3 regions of the Exiguobacterium sp. NPDC077395 genome follow, and region 3 is predicted to be linked to each of the others. Evidence: riboswitches for the same ligand, from Rfam matches in the RefSeq annotation. Region 3 holds a riboswitch; each other region holds the start of a gene.
The links. Region 3 has a riboswitch for thiamine pyrophosphate ahead of thiT (energy-coupled thiamine transporter ThiT). Riboswitches for the same ligand answer to the same signal wherever they lie in the genome.
Positions count from the first base shown of each region.

Region 1: it holds a riboswitch for thiamine pyrophosphate, as region 3 does, so the genes downstream of both, tenA (thiaminase II) here and thiT (energy-coupled thiamine transporter ThiT) in region 3, are expected to answer to the same signal.
Region 2: it holds a riboswitch for thiamine pyrophosphate, as region 3 does, so the genes downstream of both, ACQKD4_RS06090 (YkoF family thiamine/hydroxymethylpyrimidine-binding protein) here and thiT (energy-coupled thiamine transporter ThiT) in region 3, are expected to answer to the same signal.

Region 1 covers NZ_JBNNHU010000001.1:50,124-58,129, reverse strand. Annotated here, with positions in the region: gene ACQKD4_RS00395 (GNAT family N-acetyltransferase) at 1-338, opposite strand, end outside; gene ACQKD4_RS00390 (OsmC family protein) at 401-850, opposite strand; gene ACQKD4_RS00385 (GGDEF domain-containing protein) at 893-2,458, opposite strand; gene ACQKD4_RS00380 (SDR family oxidoreductase) at 2,574-3,212, opposite strand; gene thiE (thiamine phosphate synthase) at 3,238-3,879, opposite strand; gene thiD (bifunctional hydroxymethylpyrimidine kinase/phosphomethylpyrimidine kinase) at 3,848-4,687, opposite strand; gene thiM (hydroxyethylthiazole kinase) at 4,684-5,475, opposite strand; gene tenA (thiaminase II) at 5,472-6,146, opposite strand; TPP riboswitch at 6,235-6,339, opposite strand; gene ACQKD4_RS00355 (ion channel) at 6,467-6,871, shown strand; gene ACQKD4_RS00350 (hypothetical protein) at 6,879-7,031, opposite strand; gene ACQKD4_RS00345 (aminoglycoside 6-adenylyltransferase) at 7,082-7,909, opposite strand; gene ACQKD4_RS00340 (pentapeptide repeat-containing protein) at 7,906-8,006, opposite strand, start outside.
Region 2 covers NZ_JBNNHU010000001.1:1,181,450-1,189,455, forward strand. Annotated here, with positions in the region: gene rlmN (23S rRNA (adenine(2503)-C(2))-methyltransferase RlmN) at 1-680, shown strand, start outside; gene ACQKD4_RS06070 (methyltransferase domain-containing protein) at 720-1,319, opposite strand; gene ACQKD4_RS06075 (SMP-30/gluconolactonase/LRE family protein) at 1,468-2,349, shown strand; gene ACQKD4_RS06080 (hypothetical protein) at 2,362-2,628, shown strand; gene ACQKD4_RS06085 (GTP-binding protein) at 2,740-3,939, shown strand; TPP riboswitch at 3,999-4,099, shown strand; gene ACQKD4_RS06090 (YkoF family thiamine/hydroxymethylpyrimidine-binding protein) at 4,182-4,772, shown strand; gene ACQKD4_RS06095 (ECF transporter S component) at 4,765-5,340, shown strand; gene ACQKD4_RS06100 (ABC transporter ATP-binding protein) at 5,333-6,676, shown strand; gene ACQKD4_RS06105 (energy-coupling factor transporter transmembrane component T family protein) at 6,658-7,392, shown strand; gene ACQKD4_RS06110 (DUF1643 domain-containing protein) at 7,407-7,997, opposite strand.
Region 3 covers NZ_JBNNHU010000001.1:1,585,833-1,593,838, forward strand. Annotated here, with positions in the region: gene rpmB (50S ribosomal protein L28) at 199-387, shown strand; gene ACQKD4_RS08180 (thiamine diphosphokinase) at 446-1,033, opposite strand; gene thiT (energy-coupled thiamine transporter ThiT) at 1,030-1,605, opposite strand; TPP riboswitch at 1,679-1,779, opposite strand; gene rpe (ribulose-phosphate 3-epimerase) at 1,800-2,456, opposite strand; gene rsgA (ribosome small subunit-dependent GTPase A) at 2,460-3,347, opposite strand; gene pknB (Stk1 family PASTA domain-containing Ser/Thr kinase) at 3,390-5,339, opposite strand; gene ACQKD4_RS08205 (Stp1/IreP family PP2C-type Ser/Thr phosphatase) at 5,345-6,079, opposite strand; gene rlmN (23S rRNA (adenine(2503)-C(2))-methyltransferase RlmN) at 6,088-7,173, opposite strand; gene rsmB (16S rRNA (cytosine(967)-C(5))-methyltransferase RsmB) at 7,178-8,006, opposite strand, start outside.

The DNA of each region.
Region 1 (8,006 bases), 1.5 Mb from region 3:
GCGACAGTTAGACGGAGCGGTTCCCCTCGTTCCGTCGCTCTCTCCATGACGTATTCCACAAACGATTGTCCGCGTCCTTTACCCGTCAAGTCAGGTCTCATCCCAAACCCAATGTCTGTGAAGTCTGACGAATACAGATATGTCGAATTTGGCACTTGCGCAGCAACACCGATGCAATAAAATCCAATCAGCTCATGATCCTCTAACATCGCCTGATACGTCATCAACTCGTCAATCCCCTCTTCAGAAGGCGACTGATTATAGAAATCATAAGGAGCTCCGTAGGTCCATTCTTGAATTTGACTTGCCCATTCACGCGTCATCGGTTGGTGATGCATTCGTCTTCCCTCCGTACTCTTTTCACGATTACTATGTAAAAAAGATGAGGTCGCCCCCATCTTTATTTCCGAGTCCATTCTGCCGTCATCGCCACGTCTGCTGCATGCATCAGATTATGAATCGGGCATCGTGCCTCGACGCCTTTTCGTAATTCGGCAATTCGCTCATCCGATTCAGTCGTATCTAGTACGATCTTCATCTGAACTGACTCAAAGTAAGTTCGGACACCTTCCATCCCTTGGAACCCTCTCGGATCGAGTGTCCCTTCCGTCACAAAATGGACACCCTCGTAATCAAAGTTCAAGTCCTGTGCGACATAAGCAATCATGATGGTCGTACAAGACGATAACGCACCGAGAAGATACTCAAGCGGGTTCGGTCCTTTGTTCGTTCCACCGAGCCGTTCTGGCTCATCCACGATAAAAGGGGTGTGCTCTCCTACACGTACAGTTGTCTTGACGCCTCCTGCATCTCCTTCGGCACGCATCGTTACTAACGGTCTTTCTGACATATTCCATCCTCCTCTCAACGATTAACCATTTCTATGTTCCCGTTATTTTGGACCATGTAACGCCTCATCATAAATCGCATAATCATTTTTCCCGCCTTGCTTGATTTGATACATCGCCTGGTCCGCTTTATGAATCAGCGTATCCAAGTCCGTCCCTTGATCCGGCGCATGACTGCCCCCGATACTTGCACGAATCGGAATCGTCACATCCGACGTTCTATAAGGGTTCCGGTTCAACGTCATCTGGAGCTCATGAATAAACGCAAGCACTTCGGATTCCGTTAAGTCGATTACATAGATGTAGAACTCATCGCCTCCGACACGGGAAGCCAAGCCAACGTCTCGTGCCGACATTTCCAATAGTCCACCTAAATGGGTTAGGAAGTGGTCCCCAATTTGGTGTCCATACGTATCGTTGACCGCTTTGAAGCCGTCCAAATCAATGATGAGTAATGATAATCTCGATGCATGAAGCAGCTCGTGATCTGCCCGTTCATAAAACGCACGTCGATTGGCCAACTTCGTCAGTGGGTCATGGTAGGCAAAGAAGCGAATTGTTTGCTCTGCTTCTTTGAACGAATGAACGTCTCGAATGATAATCATTCCATGGATCGTTCGATCGATATCAACAAAGTCCCCATCAATGACGACATACCGCTCTTGTCCGGATTTCGTCATAATCTTCGTCTCGAACTCTAAAAACTTTTTGTGAGTCTGGAAATGTTGATGATAATGTTCCATCCACTCTGCCTTTTTCTTTTCCGGTAATAAATCGACAAAGCGTTCATTTACGACACGGACTGTATGAAATAGCGTTCGTGCGGCCGGATTCGCACTTTCCACTTTTCCATCGGGATCAATCAAAAGAATGGCAGACGGATTCAAGTTATACAGTGTCCCGTATCGCTTCACGTAAGAGGTCAAGAAATCCAAACGATTCATTGCGATGACGAGCGCCACTGCCCATACGAGCCCTCCATACATATAAGAGTACGGCGGAAGGAACCCACGGAATTGAAAGTAGCCAAACACGATATCCCACACAAGTACGACATTCGCCGTCCAAAAAAGCATGCGCAACACGCGTTGGTGCTCTCTTCGTTCTGCACGTTTGAGGGCATAAAAAATGAGACCGATGATCAATATGTGAAAGATGTTCCCGACGGTCAGTGTAATCAAATAAGAAGCGTTGAACTCGGGATAAATCCAGATCCCCACTTGCTCAAACTGCTGACTGTTGATGATGTTCTCTCGCCGGATATACGTCAATATGACGGGAATCAGCGGCAAATAGACGACCCAAGGATACAGCCACTTCGGTGCCTTTGCTCCGACGCCTGTGATACTTAATATGAAATGAACAGAAAAGATAAAGATGAAGATGCCGGCATTCCCAAACCAATACGCAATGAGTGCCGGACTGTATTCAATCGGAGAAAGATGGCGGACAAATTCAGCCAAGAAGAGCATCGAATAACCGAACACAAACAGGCTCAGCAAACGATGCTCTACTTTATTCGGATTTCGTTGAAAGACATCGAGTGCTAAAAAGCCGAGCAAAAATGACGGTAACAAATAGACCGCCAGATAAATAAACATCTCGGTCATGCGGAACCTCCTCACCTGTTCGTATTCTTCTATTATTTCGTTATTCTGCGTTCTTTTCCCTCTTTAACGCGACAAAAAACGGGATGGTTCACATCCCGTTCTTGATGTCACATACTTATAGCGTTTCTTCGATTGGGGTATCCCCTTTGATCAAATCGATTGCTTTGTTCTGTGCGTTTGAATGGTTATGAAGGACGTGCACCAAGAATGATGCCACGTCTTCGCGTGGAATCTCTCCACTTCCTTCGAATTGCGTGTTCACTTTGCCCGTTCCCGCATCATCTGTCAACGCGCCCGGACGAACAATCGTGTATGTGAGTCCACTCTGTTCGAGTAAGCGATCGGCATGATGCTTCGCTACGTAGTACGGCTTCATCGAATCTGGCCAAGCTGAGCGATCCTCAGCTTTCAAGGCGCTGACCATGACGAAGTGTTTAATGTTCCCGTTCGCTTGTGCTGCTTCGATACTCTTCGCTGCACCGTCTAGGTCGATTAAAAGCGTCTTGTCTGCCCCAGTGCTACCACCAGAACCTGCTGCAAACACGATGACATCCATCCCGTCGATTGCTTTTTTTAAATCTTCTACCGAACCTTCGAGATCACCGAGTACGGCGTTGTATCCTTTTGACTTGAAGTCATTGAGTTGTTCTTCTTTACGCACCATCGCCGTGACGTGATGCTTTCCTTCATTGTGTAACTTTTCCACCAATTGATGGCCAATCTGGCCGTTTGCACCGATTACAAATACGTTCATCTGTCTTCCTCCTCAAGAATTAAATTCAGAGACAAGCGAAACGCCGGGTAGCCGTTGCTACGTCCGGTGCAGAAGCAATGGCAGAGATGACGGCAACGCCGTCTGCCCCGTCAGAAATGATTGAAGGAACATGCTCCGGAAGAATACCTCCAATCCCCACAATCGGAAGCCGCGGATATTGCTGACGAACCTGCTGAATCAGTTCCGTCCCGCGCACACGTCCCGCGTCTAACTTGCTCTTCGTCGCGTGAATCGGACCAATCCCGACATAATCTGCGAATGGAAGAGCTGCACTTACTTCCTCCATCGTATGGACGGACACCCCTAACCATTTGTCAGGTCCTAACTTTGCACGGACCCACTCGGCAGGCAAGTCGTCTTGTCCGACATGCACACCGTCTGCATCAATCGAGATTGCCAAGTCCACATCGTCATTGATGATGAATGGAACATTCGATTGTCGACATACCTGTTGGAGCGCCTTCGCCATTGCTTCTTTTTCATCTCCATACAATGCATCTTTACCTTTTTCGCGAAATTGAAAACATGTCACACCACATCGAAGTGCCGTTTCGAGTGTTCCCACCAAATCAGATGTATCCGTCGTCCCACACACAAAATAAAGACGAAGTTGCTTAGCGAGCGCTTGTTTCGTACATGACGTCAACGGTAACCACCTCTTCTTTCGCTAAACGATGTCCCCAATGATTTGTCGGTCCATGCCCCTGTCCAATCGATAATCCATGCGTGATCGCCTGATGGATAAATTGCTTCGCGTCCACGACAGCTTGACGAAGTGTCTTTCCGTATGCCAGCTCAGCCATCAAAGCTGCAGAGAACGTACATCCCGTTCCATGTGTGTCTTTCGTCCGAACGCGGGGTGCGCTCACTTGAAACACTTCAGATTCGGACACAATCAAATCGACGGCCTTCACACCTCCCATATGTCCACCTTTGATGATGACGACATCGACACCGAGTGCACGAATCAATTGAGCGGCCTTCATCTGATCTGCCTCCGTTCGAATCTCGATTCCGGCCAATACCTCTGCTTCAGGGATATTTGGCGTCACGACCGTCGCATGTGGCAACAGCTTCGTCCGAAGTGCCTCGACCGCGCTATCTTGCAACAGAGAAGCGCCCCCTTTCGCTACCATGACGGGATCGACGACGACGTGTTGGAAACGATGACGTTCAAGTGCTACGGCTACCGCTTCAATCCGCTCCGCATCTACCAACATGCCGGTCTTACAAGCTGTAATCTGAAAGTCATTGGCCACTGCATCGATTTGCCGAGTGATCATTTCCGGGGAAATCGCTTCAATTCCATGCACGCCGAGTGTATTCTGGGCTGTGATGGCGGTAAGTACACTTGTCCCGAACGCACCGAGCTCTTGAAACGTTTTTAAGTCGGCTTGAATACCAGCTCCGCCCCCTGAATCAGATCCTGCAATCGTCAATACTTGTGGTCTCATGAGGTCGACACCTCGATTCGATTCGTCGGGATTGTATATTGCGTCAATTGATGGAGGGCATTTAAAAAGTGAATCGGAAAATCTCCTGGTCCTTCTGCCCGTTCACTCGCCAACTCCCCGCAATAGGCATATCCTGATACGGCTGTCACCGTCGCCTTGAGTGCATTCTTTTCGACCGCTAGACATGCTCCGACGACCGCACTGAGTAAGCATCCCGTACCGGTCGTATCAGTCATCCGTTTCGTCCCACCATGAACTTCTATGACGACACTTCCATCGCTGACCATATCCTCTTTTCCGGTCACGGCCACGACACATCCATATCGTTTCGCCGCTTCGAGTGCCAATTGGCTTGGTTCATACGCCCCGTCACCCGCATCCACGCCTCGTGCTGTCCAATCAACGCCAATCAATGTCGCGATTTCTCCTGCATTCCCACGAATGACCGATACACGGACGTGGCGAAGGATTCGCTCGACGACATCCCGACGGAACGACGTCGCCCCGACACCGACCGGATCGAGCACGACCGGACATCCCGCTTCATTCGCCGCCTGCCCCGCACGAATCATCGTCGCCTCCGTCATCGTACCGAGTGTTCCGATGTTTAACACGAGCGCATCGCTCACAAATGTCATCTCTGCCACTTCTTCAATCGCATCTGCCATGACGGGAGAGGCACCGATGGCGAGCAGTCCATTCGCCGAAAAGTTGGCGACGACCGTGTTTGTGATGTTGTGGATCAACGGTGCCTGCTTTCGAATCTCGCTCCAAATCTCATGTCTCATTGGTTGACCTCCTGAGACAATGTCCAAGATTCAAGCGTCCATGCCATTTCCCAGAAGGCGACTTCGTAATAGCAACTCTTCAAGAAGAGTTTTGTGTAACGAAGCCGTTCTTCTTCTGTCGCTTGTCCAGCCAATTCATCCAACCGATCAATCTGTTCTTCCACCAACTCACGGAACCACTCCGAACCATACGTCGCAATCCAAGCTGAATAAATCGGATGATCGGGTCGTTTGTCTTTTAAACGTTCACCGATTTCGTAATACACCCAATAACACGGAAGGATTGACGCCAATACGTCACCGAGAGTCGGCCCCGCCTGTTGCATATGAAGCGCATACGCGTAAGCGGTCGGTGCCGGCTCGAATGTCGCCAGTTCAACATCCGTCACGTTGAGCATCGTAAAGAACTCACGATGAAGTGAGAGTTCCGCCTCAATCGTGTGTAAGGCATGTGTCAAAAAGCGACTCGATAGTTCCATCGTCGGGGCAAGCGTCGCCCCTTTGGCCTGGACTTTCGAGAATTGATTCAAGTAATACGAGTCTTGCATGACGTAATGTCTAAACTTCTTCTCATCGAGCGTTCCTTCTCCGAGTGAACGGACGAACGGATGATGAAAGCTTGCTTCAAACAATCCATCTGCTTCCTGACGTAAGTGATCTGTAAATTTCATAATAACTCCCCCTTATAACAGATAAAAAGACGCCGCCTCCCATAACGGAAGCGGCGTCTCGAACTGTCATATCTAGGTGAAGCCATATGAGTCGTCTCGCCCACTTCCCTACGCTAGCGTGAACTAGATCAGGTTCGAAGGGTCTGGACCTTGTCCATCTCAGCCGCGTGACGCGACTCCCCTAGTGGCAAACATTATGAAATTCAGTCGTCTTCGACCACATTCTATCAATCTTTTCATCAATTGCAAACCTTTTCCGATTCTGTTTTTCATTCTTCGCTTCGGGAATGGATAAATGAACTCATTTACATGAAAAGGATGTGTCCGGATTGAATACGATTTTATTAACCATTGCGTTACTCTTCATCAGTTTGAACGTGTTTTGGTTTTTCAAACGTCAAACGTACAAGCAAACAGGATTTGACGGGAGATTGTTCGCTCAGTTGTTCGTTAGCCTACTTGGTGTCATGTTAGGATTCACATTGATTTATTATGCTTTGTCTCGTGATTCAGTCATTCTTGTGACTTCACTCGAATCCATGAATGCCGTTGAACCGACTTGGGAAAACCTCCTGTATTTCAGCGGGGTCACTTTATTATCAATCGGATTTGGTGATTTGTTGCCGATTGGTTTGACCCGATTATTCGCCATCATCGAAGGCGCCATCGGCATTTTGTTACCGAGTGCCTTCTTCATCAAATCGATGTATCAAAAAGACAAGTGAACATGTCCTAGCGCCCCGTGATGAGTAAGAACATATTAAATGCGACGAGACCAAGGGGGAGCATCGCAACCAAAATGATTGGCCATTTTTTTAAGCGAATGCCGACAAAGAGGACAAGACTTCCGACTAGAAGAGCAATAAATGTCGTATATGGGTTCATGAAAAAACGCTCCTTTCTCTATAAGGAGCGTTTCCCGGCTCACGGCCTCATTAATCGTTCGAATGTCGAAGTGTTGCACATGCGGCACGGACGCGTCTGGCTTCTTCTTCCTGGAAGACGAAATCACCTTGTTCCGCGACACGCTGCGCGCAAAAGAAGAAGAGTGATTGCAGGCGGTCATGCGTGTCTTCAATCGCGCTCAGCTCAGCCGAGGCATACGTCGCCGTGAGCATCTCCCACAACTCTTCCGGTAAATGCTCTCGCATCCCGTCACCCGATTTCCCGAGATTCACAGAAAAGTTCGTCGCATAGCCGATGTTCCATTCCATCATCTGACGGAGCATATTCCGCATGATGTCGAGGTGATCGAGCGCGTATAACACCTGATGTCGCTTGATTCCTTTGACAACATAGAGTGATACCCACCAAAACTCATTCCAACAAGCCGCATACTCGTCAACAGACGGGCGTGTCACACGGTATGTGTTGTCTGACGGTGTCACACTCGGGTGATGATCTCGGTCGAACACGATCTGACTGAGCGAATCGGCTTCGAGCATCTCTTCAAGTTGCTCGGTGCTTCGAATCGTCAAATCAATACGATGTCCGTCTACATACTGCACCAAAAATGAAACATGTCGTTCGGGATCAGACGTTTCAGGTGTCTGCATGATCAAGACTTCTCCAAACATATCGATCCATGAGCGATCGGTCGCAACCGCTTTTACATCTTCTACGTAAAAAGTGAGATCGACATCCTGATACGCGTCCGCTTGTACATTCGGATTGACGAGCGAGCCGTTCAAGACGACCGTTCGGATGTATTCACGTTCTTTTGCGAACACAATCAACTGTTCAATAATTTGTTCCGGTTTCATTCTATAATCGCCCCCAATGAGCGCGCGACTTGGATTGCCTGCATCGCGTCTAGTTTTGTTTGTTGTAACGTCACGTTTGAAAAATCAACCCCGTCGA
Region 2 (8,006 bases), 400 kb from region 3:
TGACAGCTGGTGAGGTTGTCGAGCAGATCATGACTGTCCAACATTTCCTCGATGAAGAAGGAGAAGGGGACCGTGTCAGTCATATCGTCGTTATGGGAATCGGTGAACCGTTTGATAACTTCGATAACTTGGTCGACTTCTTGCGCGTCGTCAAAGATGAGCGTGGTCTTGCAATCGCCCCACGTAAAATCAACGTGTCGACGAGTGGTCTTGCGGACAAGATCTATAAGTTTGCGGACCTCGACTTACGCATCAATTTGGCGCTATCTCTTCACGCGCCGAACGATGAGCTTCGTACACGCATCATGAAAATCAACCGGGCGTTCCCGCTTGATAAACTCATGCCGTCGATTCGCTATTACGTCGAGAAGACGAATAAACGAATCACATTCGAGTATATCTTGCTCTCGAAAGTAAACGATTTACCAGAACACGCGGAAGAACTCGCGGACTTGATTGAAGACATTAAAGACAAGTCTTACATCAACTTGATTCCATACAATCCGGTCAATGAACATATCCAATATGAGCGAAGCACACCGGAAGATATCATGGCGTTTTATGATATCTTGAAAAAGCGTGGCGTCAATACGGGTGTCCGTCTCGAACACGGGACAGACATCGATGCAGCTTGCGGTCAGCTCCGCAGTAAGCATATGAACGTCGAAGGCGCGAAGTAATCAAATGGCCTCTCCGAATTTTTCGGGGAGGCCATTCGCTTATCGTTTTTGTCCGACATATTGAATCACAGCTGATTCACCGTGATGAAGTCTTCCTTCTTCTCGCCATACGACATTCTCATTTAAAACGAGAGGAATGAAATTGTCTTCGAGTTGGTGGAACATCTCTACAGTGTAAAGAAGTGGGGCGTCTTTTGGTCCACCTGTCCTGTAGGCGAGTTGATGTGTAGAGTACACCTCGGTCAGGAATACGCCACCAGGTCGCAGTGTTTTTTGAATACCGGCGAGCACCTTTTCTCTGACATGTGGAGGAAAGTGGCCGAAGATGCAGATAACTAGGTCATACGTTTCTTGCGACCAGACCGCTTCATTCAAGTCAATCTGCTTCGTCTGAAGGGAGACGTTTCGTGAAGTCGCCAAGCGCTTCGCTTTTTCGAGTCCCACTTTCGAAGCGTCCCACATCTCGACGTCGAAGCCGAGCGTGGCGAGCCAGACTGCGTTTCGACCTTCCCCCTCAGCGATGGCCAATACACGTTTTCCTTCGATTTGATGAGAGGTGATCCATTTTTGTAAAAACTCGTTCGGCTCTGTCCCATACACATAATCCTCCGAGCTAAATCGTTCATCCCATTTTGACAAGACATTCACTTCCTCTCTACTTTTCTTTCACTATAGCAAATCGAACAAGTGACGGTGAAAATCCATCACGATTTTCCGAATTCATGCATAGTCCAGATGGGAGAAGGGAATAGATTTCTGAACTAATGGATAGAGTGGAGGCTAAGTAATGGAGAGAGTAGATGCGTCGCTGTGGATTCGGGTACGAAATACGCTTGGTGAAGGTCCTTGTTGGGATGCTGAGTTAAAGCGTTTTTATTGGGTAGATATCGAAGGTCATACATTATGGTGGTATGACGAGCGAGAAGACGAGATTTCTTCATTCGAGGTCGGAAAACAGGTCGGTTTTGTCATACCAAAAGTGACGGACGGTGTCGTCCTTGGATTGAAGGATGGAATCTATGAATGGGATGAAATTAATCGAGATCTAAATAAGATTGTCGAGTTGGATGACCCTGATGGTCGATTACGTTTCAACGACGGGAAAGCCGATCCATATGGTCGCATTTTTGCAGGTACGCTCCATCTTGAGGATGAAGAAAACGAAGCGACATTGTATCGAGTCGATCGAGATGGAACGACGACAACACTCTTGGATGAATTGACACTTTCGAACGGGTTGACATGGTCGCCTGACCATTCCGTATTTTATCATATCGATACACCGACTGAAAAAATTCGGAAATATGATTTTGATTTGAAGTCAGGAACGCTCTCGAACGGAGAGGTCGTCGTTGATTTTTCCGAGGAAGAAGGTTTTCCTGACGGGATGACGTCCGATTCTGAAGGCTGTCTATGGATTGCACATTATGCTGGTGGAAGAGTGTCACGTTGGGACCCATCGACAGGTAAAAAATTATTGGAAGTGCATGTTCCTGCGCCGAATGTCACTTCATGTGCCTTTATCGGGGATGGGCTTAATCGATTAGCCATCACGACGGCTCGTGAAGGAATGGATGAAGAGGCACTTTCCGAATATCCGGATGCGGGATCGGTATTTATTATCGACACAGAAGTGAAAGGAATGCCATTGTATCGTTTCGGTCGCTGAGGAGGAAATACGATGGTGAAACGACTGTTGGTTCGAGCAGGTATTGGGTTGGCAGTTGCTGCAGCAGTTAAGATGGGGATTCAAAAGATTCAAGAAAATCGAGCACGTGAAGAAGATCATTCTTACCTCGACCCGAAGTGGGATGAGGTGCCGAGCGTCGATTCAGACAAAGATGAGGATGAAGTCGGATTGACTCAACTCGACTCGATTTATCGGGCTGAATGGCAGGCGAATACTTACCCGCGTTCAGAGGCAGAACGAAGAGCGTTGGAAGAATGATTATACTTTCTTCGAAAACACGTCCGTGTGGCGTGTTTTTTTGTTGACAAAAAGATGTTCCCATTCCATTATATAAAAAGTAATCATTACGATTTAAATGGAGGATATATCATGAAACGAATTCCAATTACGGTACTCTCGGGGTATCTTGGTAGCGGCAAGACGACACTGCTTAATCACATCTTACATAACCGAGATCACAAAAAATATGCGGTCATCGTGAACGATATGAGTGAACTGAATATCGATGAAAAGTTGATCGAGCAAGGAGGATTCTCCCGGACGGATGAAAAGCTAGTCGAGCTCTCGAACGGATGCATCTGTTGCACGCTTCGAGAAGATTTGTTGACAGCTGTCTATGAATTAACGAAAGATCGCGAGCTCGATGGCATCATTATCGAGTCTTCTGGGATTTCAGAGCCGATTCCCGTTGCGCAGACATTCACGTATGCCGACGATGCGCTCGGGATCGATTTGTCGAGTCATGTCTATATCGATGCGATGGTCACCGTAGTCGATGCGTACCGCTTCTTCAAAGATTTCAATTCCGGTGAATCGCTCATGGAACGTCAACAAGCCGTCGATACAGGTGACGTGCGTGAAGTCGTCGACCTACTCGTCGACCAAGTCGAGTTTGCGGACATCATCGTATTGAACAAGGCGGACCGGGTATCTGAAGAAGAACTGCAGGAGATGAAGGGCTTACTGGGAACGCTCAACCCGAGTGCTAGGTTGTTGACGTCGACTTACTCGAATGTGGCGTTAGACGACTTACTAGACGTCCAGTTGTTCGATTTTGACCAAGCGATGCGCGCTGCAGGTTGGATTCAAGAACTCGAGTCGGAAGAACATACGCCGGAAACAGAAGAGTATGGCATCAGTTCGTTCGTTTACCGTCGGCGCCGACCGTTCCATCCTGAGCGTTTGATGAATTGGATGGAACATTACCCTGAAGAAATCGTTCGTGCCAAAGGTTTCTTATGGATTGCGACACGAAACGACCTTGCTTGTCTGTTTTCACAAGCTGGGTATGCATCAACGCTCGAACATGCGGGGCGTTGGTTAGCGACACTTCCGGAGAGCGAACGAGAGGCTATGTTTGCAACCGAACCGGAACTGCGCGAAGACTACATCGAACCGTACGGAGACCGACAGAACGAATTGGTCCTCATCGGTCAACGAATGGACCGGGAGACTGTAGAGCGTTCACTTGACGCTTGCTTGTTGACGGATGAGGAGATGGAAACATCGTGGGACACGCTCCATGACCCGCTCCCTGGTACGGGTCAATACGTCACATATTCAGATTGACCGTTTACAAAAGATTAAAACATCGCTATACTGTGACTGCATAAGTAACCGCATATCTAAGACTGCACTAGGGGTGCTTCGGCTGAGATGAGAGCACGGCTCCGATCCCTTATAACTCGATCCAGATAATACTGGCGTGAGGAAGTGCGGCACTTTCTCTATGCAAGTTTGTATAGATTTTGTTGCTGCATTCTCATGAATGCGGCTTTTTTTATGCAAACACATTTAGAGGGGGAAATAGAATGAATGAATCATGTGGTACGAGTCCGATTGTCGGGTTTCGATTCACACTAAGCCCGATGACAGACGATTTTGTCGGGACAATCAAAGGTGCACTAAAACGAACGGATCTGTCAGGTGTGTGGAGACATACGGATGACGTGTCGACGGTCATCCGTGGACGAGTCGAGCATGTGTTTGACGTCGCTCGAACGGTCTTGAGTCTTGCTTCGGAAGAAGGGAAGCATGTCTCAATGAGCGGAACGTTCTCTGTCGGTTGTCCAGGGGATTCGGCGGGAGATGAGATGCTCAAGGCTCCGAGCGAACCATTAAACGGTGCATCAAGAGACCAGTATGTGTCATCGCAGTTCGCACTCTATCCGATGGGTGCTGACGATTACATGGAGCTTATCTATGAGGAAATCGAACAAGCAAAACAGGCTGGTGTCTATAACGAGTCGATGCATTATGCATCAGGCATCCATGGGAACTTAGATGACGTGTTCTCATACTACGAGGCGGCCTTTAAGCGGACGCGCGAAAAGAACCGACACGTTGTCATGACGGTGACGTTCAGCGTAAATAGTCCGTCACATGGAGGGCGACATGCTTAAATCGTGGAAATTGAAAGAAGTCGTCCTTGTCTCCGTACTATCTGTTGTCTTCGCGGTCGTCTATTTATTGTTCGTTCATATCGGTAACTTGTGGGCAGGGTTGATCGGTCCCATCGCCTACGAGTGGATCTTTGGCATCTGGTTTATCGTATCGATTATTTCCGCATACATCATTCGAAAACCGGGGGCGGCATTCATCTCAGAAGTGATGGCCGCAACGATTGAGATGTTGATTGGGAATGCCATTGGGCCACGCATCATCTTGGTCGGCATCGTTCAAGGTCTAGGGGCAGAAGCCGTCTTTGCGATGACGGGCTATAGACGTTATGAGCCATGGGTTCTTATGCTGGCCGGATTTGGGTCGGCTGTCACGAGTTTCGTCTATACATATTTCATGAGTGGGTTCGCGATGTTAGAGCCAGGCTATGTGGCGACGATGTTCGGGCTGAGAGCCGTCAGTGGGATGGTCATCGCTGGAATCGGTGGGAAGTTGCTCAGTGACCTATTGCTGAAGACAGGATCACTTCGCGGTTATGCGATTTCACGAAGTGGGAACGTCCATGGTTGAGACAGAGTCACTTCATTTTCGATTCCCAGAGAGTTCTGAGGCGATTCTTGAAGACGTGACCGTTTCAATCCGTCAAGGTCGTACGATTCTTAGTGGGGCGAGCGGAAGCGGGAAATCGACGCTTCTCGCGCTATTCAACCGTCTCTATCCGGAGAATTGTGACGGAATCCTTGATGGTAGACTCGAACTACTTGGACGATCATACGACGACTATGCACCTGGCGAGATCAATCAGCAGGTCGCAACGGTGTTTCAAGACCCGGATACGCAATTTGTCATGGAGCGGGTGGAAGAAGAACTGATTTTCACACTTGAGAACTTGTCGACACCTGTCTCAGACATCGAACAACGCGTGACGGAAATCCTCGAATCGTTACAGTTGAGTGATTATCGAAACCGCAAAATTGATTCGTTGTCAGGCGGACAGAAACAGCGGATCGCTGTCGCTTGCGCTTTAGTCGGAAGGCCTCAGTGGCTACTGCTCGATGAACCGTTGACGCATCTAGACCCAGTGACCGCGCAAGAATTTGTAAAATGGCTCGACAAAATGAAAGATCTGAATGTCATTGTCGTCGAGCATCGTCCTCATCTATGGGGAGATTACTTTGACTGGCATATTGAGTTAGAGCGAGGGTGTATCGTTAGGCATGAATCATTCCGTCCGGTCGAGGATTTTGCATTCGTGAAGTCGAACGCGTCACTCTCAGCTATTCAACGCTACAAGGTTAAAGAGGTCAGACGTGATTCGTTTCAGCTTAAGGAAACGTTACTTCATGTCAGGTCAGGAGAAGTGATTGCCGTTCTCGGACCGAATGGGAGCGGGAAGTCGACATTTTTGAGAAGCTTAACCGAACACGATCATCGGGTCGGGCTCGTGCCACAATCACCAGAACATCTATTTTTTATGAACTCCGTTGAGCAAGAGTTGCAGTTTGGTCACGAAACATCAATTGAGACCGTGTTATCTGACATGGAGCTTCATAATCAGAGATTCCTCCATCCGTTATCCCTTAGCCATGGTCAAAAACGGAGGCTCGCAGTTGGAATCCAGTCGCTATCGAATAAGCAATTGCTTGCATTCGATGAACCGACTGCAGGTCAGGACGAAGCGTCACTCCATGCACTCGAGGCGCTGATGAAGCGGCATGCGGAACAAGGGCAGACCATCCTGTTCGTAACCCATGACCTATCGTTCGTCAATATCGCCAATACGTTCTATTTGATGAAGGATGGGGAACTTTCGGGACCGTTCGGGGATGAACTATGGCAGAACACAGAGATGCTCCTTGATTATCGATTGCAAGGGAGGGGAGAACGATGTCACTCCATGACATGAATCCGACGGTTAAGTTTGTGACATTAACGCTCATCATGTTCGGTCTGGCACTGTTTTACAACCCATGGACCCCGCTTGTCATCATTGTCGGTACGCTACTGATTCAGCTGGTGGCGACAGACGTATCGTGGAAAAGATGGGGGCTGTTCTTAATCCCATTTCTCATCACGGCGCTCGGCACGTTTTGGACGACGCTCGTGTTTGGGAAAAATCTTGAGGGAGAGACGTGGATGACCATACTCGGTCAGGACATCACAATCGAAGAGAGACGTGTCGCCGTTGCCCTTAGTCTTCGCGTCCTGGCGTTCACGGTCCTCTCCCTTCTTTTCATGATGACAACAGATTCAAAGCGATTCGTTATGAGTTTGATGCAACAGGCGAAGTTATCGCCAACAATCGCCTATAGTGCCCTTGTCGGGTTCCGCTTCATCCCTTTGTTGCAGCGTGAGCTACAGCAACTTCAATATGCACATCAGTTGCGAGAAATTTCGCTCAACACGAAATGGGGACGCCTACGGCACGTTCCAAAATTACTGTTGCCACTCCTGGCAGGTTCGATCCGACGGGCAGAACGCATCGCCTTTTCGATGGAAGCGAGAGGGTTCACGAGTGGAAAACGAACGATTTATGACAAGGTTGAGGTCAAATCAAGTGATTTTGTTTGGTCAGGTGTATTACTCACGTTATTTGGAATCGCCATCTGGGCGGGCATATAAAAAAGGAAGGTGACTCACATGGAGTCATCTTCCTTTTTCGTTTCCTTCACAATCCGAAACTTTGGTTTTACCGATTCATTGTTGAACGCCTCGAGTACCGTGTTCTCGTTGGCCATACGAATTTGTTGCGGTTCACCTTTAGCGGTCGTACCGATACAGTACATATTCGACTCGTAATCGGCAAAGAGCGATTTATAGGATGTCGCATGGTGCATCAATCGACCAGGCGAGCCCCAACCGACGATGATCATCCCGCCGCTCGCCTCCACCTCTTGTAACGTCTCTTCGACATAGTGATAATTCGTCTCGTCGAGCTGCGATTCCACGTAGGGAAGATTATCATTGATGGCAAGTGTTGGCACGAGACTGATGACACGCATCTCTCGAATCGGTTGCGACAAATGATTTTGCATCAACATATAAGCACGTTGCGTTGTCGTACCTGATAAAAAGGCATCGCTCATGCGCGGTGAATAGATGATGACGGCACAAATCACTCCATCCTCGACATCCGTAAACTCATACGTTCGCAAATAACGTTTCGTTTTGTCTTCGTTGAAAATCGATTTTACGCGGATGGTTACTTCTTCTATATGCGTATTCATTTCCATTCC
Region 3 (8,006 bases):
ACCTAGTTATTAAAAGAACCTGCTCCAGAAACTCGGTCAATTAACGCGATAACCTCATTCATTATTCAAATCCTTGAGAGTAATGTCAAGTTTTTTTCTTGTCATGGTACGATTTTCTAGTTGCATCGGGAAAAAAGCCGTGCTAATATAAACGAGTGTCTATTAGGACGAACCCACATAAAAAAGGAGGGGAAACGCATGGCACGTAAATGCTACGTAACAGGTAAATCACCTAAATCAGGTAACAACCGTTCGCACGCACTCAACAAGACAAAACGTACTTGGGGTGTAAACGTACAAAAAGTTCGTATTCTCGTTGACGGTAAACCGAAACGCGTTTGGGTTTCAGCTCGCGCACTTAAATCAGGTCTCGTTGAACGCGTATAATACTTATACACGAACGAATAAATCCCAGCGGCATTCGCCGATGGGATTTTTTTTTTGCTTATTTTTTGATGATCATGACAAGAACCATTCCTTGATGGACCGTCAATCGGGCAGACGCTTCGGTCCATTCATTCGAAATCGTCAATGCCTCCCCACTCTTGACCTCATGATGGTCGAGTGGATATTTGACACCTTCAATCGAGATCGTGGCCGTCTTCCAAGGCATGAAGGAAAGATAGTACCCGTCTCGTTTCATGATCACCTCGTTACCTGTTCTCACGAGATAAACCGTTTGACCTTCTCCGTGAAGAACCATCTCCGGATACGCTTCAAGTAAGCCGACGTTCGCAAACGTCATATCGATGCGTCCGCCTAAGCCACCATATACATCCATCCGTGTCGCCCCGCGTTCTCTCGCGAACGCTAGTGCAATCTCTAAGTCCGTCACGTCTTTCTCCGAAGGATAGCGTAGCGCCTCATCAGGCGGCAATCCTTTGAACGAATCAAAGTCACCGACCACGACGTCTGGCATGATCCCTTCATCTAATAACCTTTGATATCCGCCATCAACTCCGATGACAAAATCGGCATCACGCGGTAAGTCTGGAATGGGTTCCGGACTCGCCGCGACGATCAATATATTCATTGACGGAGATCCCGTGTCGCCACACGTGTGAAACGTGGTGCTGTCGTGAAGAGGAGCACTAACACGATGGCTGAGATGACGAAGGATGGTGCCATGTACGTAGCATTATAGCCGAGTGAATAGGCGACGACCGGACCTTCTGCATATTCAGCAAAAAAGACAATTCCCGAGATGACGTGTGCCGCGTATCGTAACATCGACCCAAGGAGCGCCCCGAGTACTAAATAAGTGGCAAGCGTCTTCGTCGCGCCTTGACTCGCAGCATGTTTCACACGCCCCGCGAACACTCCGGCCATACCGACAAGGCCATAGGCGACCGTATAATCGAGCAAGAATTGTACGGGCGTGAAAATATAGGCACCGAACAAGAGTTGGAGTGTCCCAACGAGGGCACCTGTCGCGAGACCACCTTTTAGTCCGTGACGGAATGCCATCACAAAGATTGGGAGCATCGCTAAACTGATTGACCCTCCTTGTGGCAAGCGATATGGAATGAGCAAATCAAAAATGAGCCCTAGCGCCGCAAACAATGAAATTTCAATGAGCGCTTGTAATTTGAAACGTGATTTCATCTTTCTTCCTCCTTTATTTTGTTGAACGACAAAAAGCAGCATGACGTAAACGCCATGCTGCTTGGATTCGCAACGTGCATTTTCGCCACATCCCTACGTCCGTGTGAACGGAACAGGTTCAAAGGGTTAGCGTATGCCTCTCAGCCACATGATGTGACACCCCTTGCGACTCTATCTTGTTGTTCTATCGTTGATTATACACGAGATGCGCCACGAATGCTATCGATGGCTGCTTTATAATCAGGTTGATTGTAGATGGCTGATCCCGCAACAAGGACATCAGCCCCTGCATCGATGCAACGTTTTGCCGTTTCCGCGTTGACACCACCATCGATTTCAATCTCAAAATCAAGCTGACGGTCTTGGCGAAGTTGGCTGAGTGCTGAAATTTTCGGTACGACCGATTCGATGAAGGCTTGTCCCCCGAACCCTGGGTTGACGGTCATGAGCAATACCATGTCGACGTCCGCAAGCACGTGCTCAATCGTCGAGAGCGGTGTATGCGGGTTCAAGACAACTCCGCATTTTGCGCCAGCCGCTTTGATTTGTTGCAAGACGCGATGCAAATGGTTCGTCGCTTCCACGTGAACGGTCACGATGTCTGCTCCCGCTTTCACGAAGTCTTCGACATAGCGTTCCGGTTGGTCAATCATCAAATGCACATCGAGGACCATGTCTGATTTTTTACGCAAGCTTGCGAGGACCGGTAGACCAATCGAGATGTTCGGCACGAACTGTCCGTCCATGACGTCAAAATGGATATAGTCCGCTCCCGCTTCTTGGACAGCTTTCACTTCCGCCTCCAAATTGGCAAAGTCGGCCGCTAAAATAGATGGTGCAATTTTAATCATCTGTCAATACCTCCGTTTTCGATCGTTTAACTCCTCCATAAAGGTAACATAATTCTCGTATCGTGTTGAAGCGATTTCACCATTTTCAACGGCTTGTTTGATGGCACATCCCGGTTCATTCAGGTGAGCACATCCGCGGAACTTACAATCGTCATGGCGTTCCACGAAATCAGGGAAGCACCATCTGAGTTCGTCTGCCTCAAGTTCTTGAGGAAACTCCAAGCTTGAAAATCCAGGTGTGTCGGCAACAAGACCGTCCGCTAATTGAATTAACGTCACGTGACGCGTCGTATGCTTTCCTCGACCGAGTGATTTAGAGATTTCCCCTGTCGCCAACTCGAGCTCTGGCGCGACGGCGTTAAGTAACGAACTTTTTCCGACACCGGTCTGGCCGGCGAAGACACTCGTCTTCTCTTTGAAAAGACCGCGCACTTCATCGACTCCGTGAGCATGCTCCGTCGATGTCTCAATCACGTCATACCCGATGGCGCGATAACGTGCAATCGCTTCTTGTATCGGCTCGACTTCATGTTCATCGAGCAAGTCCATCTTCGTCAAGACGATGATTGGATGAATTTGCTTTGACTCGATGAGGACGAGGAAACGGTCGAGCAAATGATACGAAAACGCCGGTTCTTTTACTGAAAAGAGGAGGAACGCCTGATCGATATTGGCAATCGGCGGGCGAACGAGGTGGTTTTGACGCTCTTCCACCTCTAAAATATAGCCGGTCCCATCTTCTTGATCTTGAATCACCACATCATCGCCGACGACCGGTGAGATGTTGCGCTTTCGAAAGTTTCCTCTGGCCCGACAACGAATCTCTTGATTCGTCTCGGTCATCACATCGTAAAACCCGCCTTGAAGGCGAATGATTGTTCCTTTCATTATGACTACCTCCTTTAAAAAAGAGGTGACGACACCGTCACCTCTTTATTGTGCCTCTTCAGCTTGTGCATATGTGACTGAATCTGTTCGGACAATCTCACCATCGACTTCAATCGTCGCCGTCCCGACTTCGTCAGGGGCAATGACGAGCGTATACGAATACGTTGTCGTCTCTGTGATTTGATCACGAAGCACCTCAATCTCACCACGTGCGTCAACCGTACGAATCACGACTTCGACCGTCTTCGGCTTCTTGTCTTTGTCCGGTTGTTCGACTTCTACGGTCACTTCACGTTCAATCGAAATATCAGTCGGTTCAACACCTTCCGATACGATGACCGTGAGCTCCGTTCCCGGGTCGACTGCTGTCCCGGCTGTCGGAAGTTGACGGATGATTTGACCTTTTGGAACACTTGTCGAAAATTCATCCCGCTTCACGATTTTCAGTTTGTTCTGTTCAGCATAAATAGATGCTTCGTCGAACGTATATCCTGCCAGGTTCGATAGTTCCACTTTGTTGCTCCCTGTCGACACGACGAGTGTGACCGTCACCTCTGAAGGAACGACCTCTTCACCTGGATCGACCGATTGGGAAATCACGTCTCCGCTATTCACCGTTTCGGAAGCTTCTGTTTTAATTTCAAGGTCGCTGAATGCTAAGTCTTTCAACATACGTTCCGCAGCAGTTTGCGAGAGACCTTCTACATTCGGCATTTCGACTGTTTCTTTTCCAGCCGATACGACAATCGTCACGGTCGTTCCGCGTTTCGGCTTACGTCCTTCTTGCGGATTTTGCGAAATGACCTCACCCTCCGCAATATCATCGCTCGCCCGTTCTGTCACTTCGACGACAAACCCCGAAGCTTCAAGCTCTGTCGTCGCATCCCCGATACTCATACCGACGACATCCGGCACGACGGAACGCGACATCTCATCAGCGACCACGTAAGCGGCAATGCTTCCACCAATCAATAGAACGATGAGTAGAATCCAAATCCACCATTTTCGTTTCTTCTTTTTCACAGGTACCTCTTCCGGTTCCTGTTCTTTTGGTGGCGTGACCGATGTTGGTGTCACGGGCACATCTTGTTTTTCTTCCGACACGACCGGTGCCATGACGAGCGTCTGGTCGAACTCGTCTTGATTTGCGGAGAGTCGTCTCGGTTCATTGGCACGTTCACGGCTCAATGCGGTCATGCAATCTTTTTTAAAGGCTGCGACCGATGCATGTCGGGCACCCGGTGATTTTGACAAGGCTTGCATGACACAGTTCTCAAGCGCTTGTGGAATATTTGGATTTAAGTCCATCGGCCGAATAGGGTCATCTTGCAAATGTTGAAGAGCGACCGCGACCGGCGTCTCGCCGATGAACGGTACACGACCCGTCAACAATTCATAAAGAACCGCACCGAGCGAGTAAATGTCCGATTTTTCATCCGCAAATTTTCCACGAGCTTGCTCAGGTGAAAAGTAATGGACAGAACCGAGGACAGACATCGTATGCGTCAACGTCGCATTCGACATCGCGACAGCAATCCCAAAATCGGTCACCTTCACGTTTCCATGCTGATCGATCATCATATTCTGTGGCTTGATATCCCGGTGAATGATTCGGTTCGCATGGGCGTGATCAATCGCATCACAAATCTGCCCCATGATGCGCAACGCCTCATCGACAGATATGTATTCTTCCTGCAAATATTGTTTTAACGTCACGCCATCGACGTGCTCCATGACGATATAGTATAGATCATCTTCATCGCCGACGTCGTAGATGGCGACGATATTCGGATGGTTCAGACTCGTAGCCGCATGGGCTTCTCGCTCGAACCGACGTATAAATTGTTCGTTATGTGAGAATTCAGATCGCAACACCTTGATGGCGACGGTTCGGTTTAAAATCTCGTCATGAGCCCGGTAGACATTTGCCATGCCTCCGCTGCCGATTTGTTGTTCGATCCGATAACGATCGTTGATTCGTTCTCCGCTTCGCATCGGATTCATCCTCTCTTTCTATCTGTGAATTGAACGAGGGCGACCGTGATGTTGTCGCTCCCTCCCAATTGGTTGGCTTCCGCAATCAGTTGATCTGCTTTTTGTTCAGCCGATACAGCTTGTTGTAAAACGTGTTGAATCGCCCCATCGGTCAAATGTGTCGTCAATCCATCCGTACAAATTAAAATCACATCAAACTCAGGGTCAGCGAGCACTTGTACGTCAGGCTCGACTTGTTCGCTTGAACCGATCGCTCGGGTGATGACATTTCGTTTCGGATGAACGCGCATCTCTTCTTCCGTCAATTCACCGAGCTGTTTGAGCACGTTGACGTAAGAATGGTCTTCTGTAAGACGTCTTAATTCGTTCGCTTGCAGAGCATAGACACGACTATCGCCGATATGAACGATGACAACCGTCTCTCCGTTCCAACAAACGGCCGCCACAGTCGTTCCCATCATGACGAGATTCGACTGTTTCGCAAACTGCAGCACTTGTTCATTCGCCAAGTGAATGTGATGGCGGAACCATTGTTCAATGTCGACAGGTGTCGACGGGAGAGACGGGAAAGCCCGCCGAAACTCTTCAATCACGATTTGACTCGCGACCTCTCCCGCTGCATGTCCACCCATCCCGTCGGCAACGAGCGCAATTCCTGAGAAGGCATCGCCTAAGATTAAAACTGCATCTTCATTTTGTGTGCGTACTTGTCCACGATCTGTTCGAAATGCTAATTCCATCTTTCTGATTACCTCGTTTCTTGTTCGCGCTCCTTCGCTCGAAGTTGCCCACAAGCAGCATCGATATCCGAACCTTGTTCGCGACGAATCGTCACGTTCACATTGCGGTCTTTGAGCACTTTTTCGAAGGCAAAGATCTGAGCTCTCAGTGTGCGTACGTAGTCGCGTTCCAATACGTGGTTGACTGGGATCAAGTTGACGTGACATTTGATGCCTTTCAACAAGTCAGCCAATTCGTGGGCATGGTCTTCCGTATCGTTGACGCCACCAAACAATCCGTATTCGAACGTGATGCGACGACCGCTCTTCTCCGTATAGTAACGGACGGCATCCATCAACTTGTTCAAGTCAAACGCACGGTTGATTGGCATGAGACGTGTACGTAGTTCTGTCGAAGCCGCATGAAGAGAGATGGCGAAGTTGATGCGCATACCTTCATCGGCAAACTTATAAATTTTAGGAACGATTCCGCTCGTTGATACCGTGATGTGACGGGCACCGATGTTAAGGCCGTTATCATGGTTGACCGTACGTAAGAAGCGCATCAACTCATCATAGTTATCAAACGGTTCACCGATTCCCATGACGACGATCGAGTCAACACGTTCGCCTGTCGCATCTAGGGCGCGCTGTACATCAAGAACTTGTGCCGTGATTTCACCAGCTTCTAAGTTACGTTTCAACCCACCTAGTGTTGAAGCACAGAACGTACAGCCGATTCGGCAACCGACTTGTGTCGTGACACAAATGGAGTTCCCGTACTCGTGACGCATGAGAACCGTTTCGATTGAATAGCCATCTTGAAGTTCGAACAAGAATTTGATCGTACCGTCTTGCGATTCTTGTTTGACCAATTCTTTCAATGTTGTCAGTTGGAATGATTCTTCTAATTGGTCACGAAGTGCCTTTGGAACGTTCGTCATATCGTCGAATGACGTGACACGTTTGACGTACATCCAATCATATAATTGTTTCGCACGGAATGATTTTTCTCCTGCTTCCACGACCCACGCCTCAAGTTCAGGGAACGTCAACGAATAAAGTGACGGTTTTGCGCCTAAAAGTGGATTCTTTTCTACTGCTTTTGGATTCATTGTTTTATACCTCTTTCTTAAATGCGGCGATATAGAAGCCGTCGGTCCCGAATGTCGTCGGTAATAGTTTTAATTCAGCACGGTCCGATGTCATGATCGGACGAACAGATTGCGGGAGACGTTCTTTTAACGTCTCGTCCCACACCAATCCTTTTGACAATACATAGTCAGCCTGCGTCTCGTTCTCGGACGGATCAATCGTACATGTCGAGTAAACAAGCGTACCACCTGGTTTGAGCAGTGGCAATACGGCATCAATGATTTGTCGTTGAATCTTCGGTAAGTTTTCTAACTGGGCTTTGTCTTTCGTCCATTTGATATCTGGCTTTCGACGAATGACACCAAGACCCGAACAAGGAACATCTAGAAGAATACGGTCAAAGCTCTCTTTTTCAAACCGTTCACCTGCCAGACGAGCATCAAGGGCAAGTGCGGTCACTCCATTGATGTGTAGACGTTTGGCTTGCTGGTCGATCAATTTCGCTTTGTGTGGATGAAGATCGAGCGCTGTGAGCGATCCGTTCTCCATCCGTTCTGCCGTGTGCATCGCTTTCCCACCAGGGGCGGCACATGCGTCTAAAATCTGATCATCTTTCGACACACCTAGGGCATCTGCAACAAGCATCGAGCTCTCATCTTGAATCGATAAGAGACCTTCCTCGATGAACGGGGTCGAATGGACGTTGCCCGATTCGACGACGAGTCCGTCGCTTGATAGTTCAGAGCGTGACGTCAAGACTCCTAAGTCGGCCAACCGATTCATCATGTCGTCGACAGACGCTCGTTTACGGTTGACGCGAACCGTGACAGGAGCCGGCTCATTGTTCAATTGA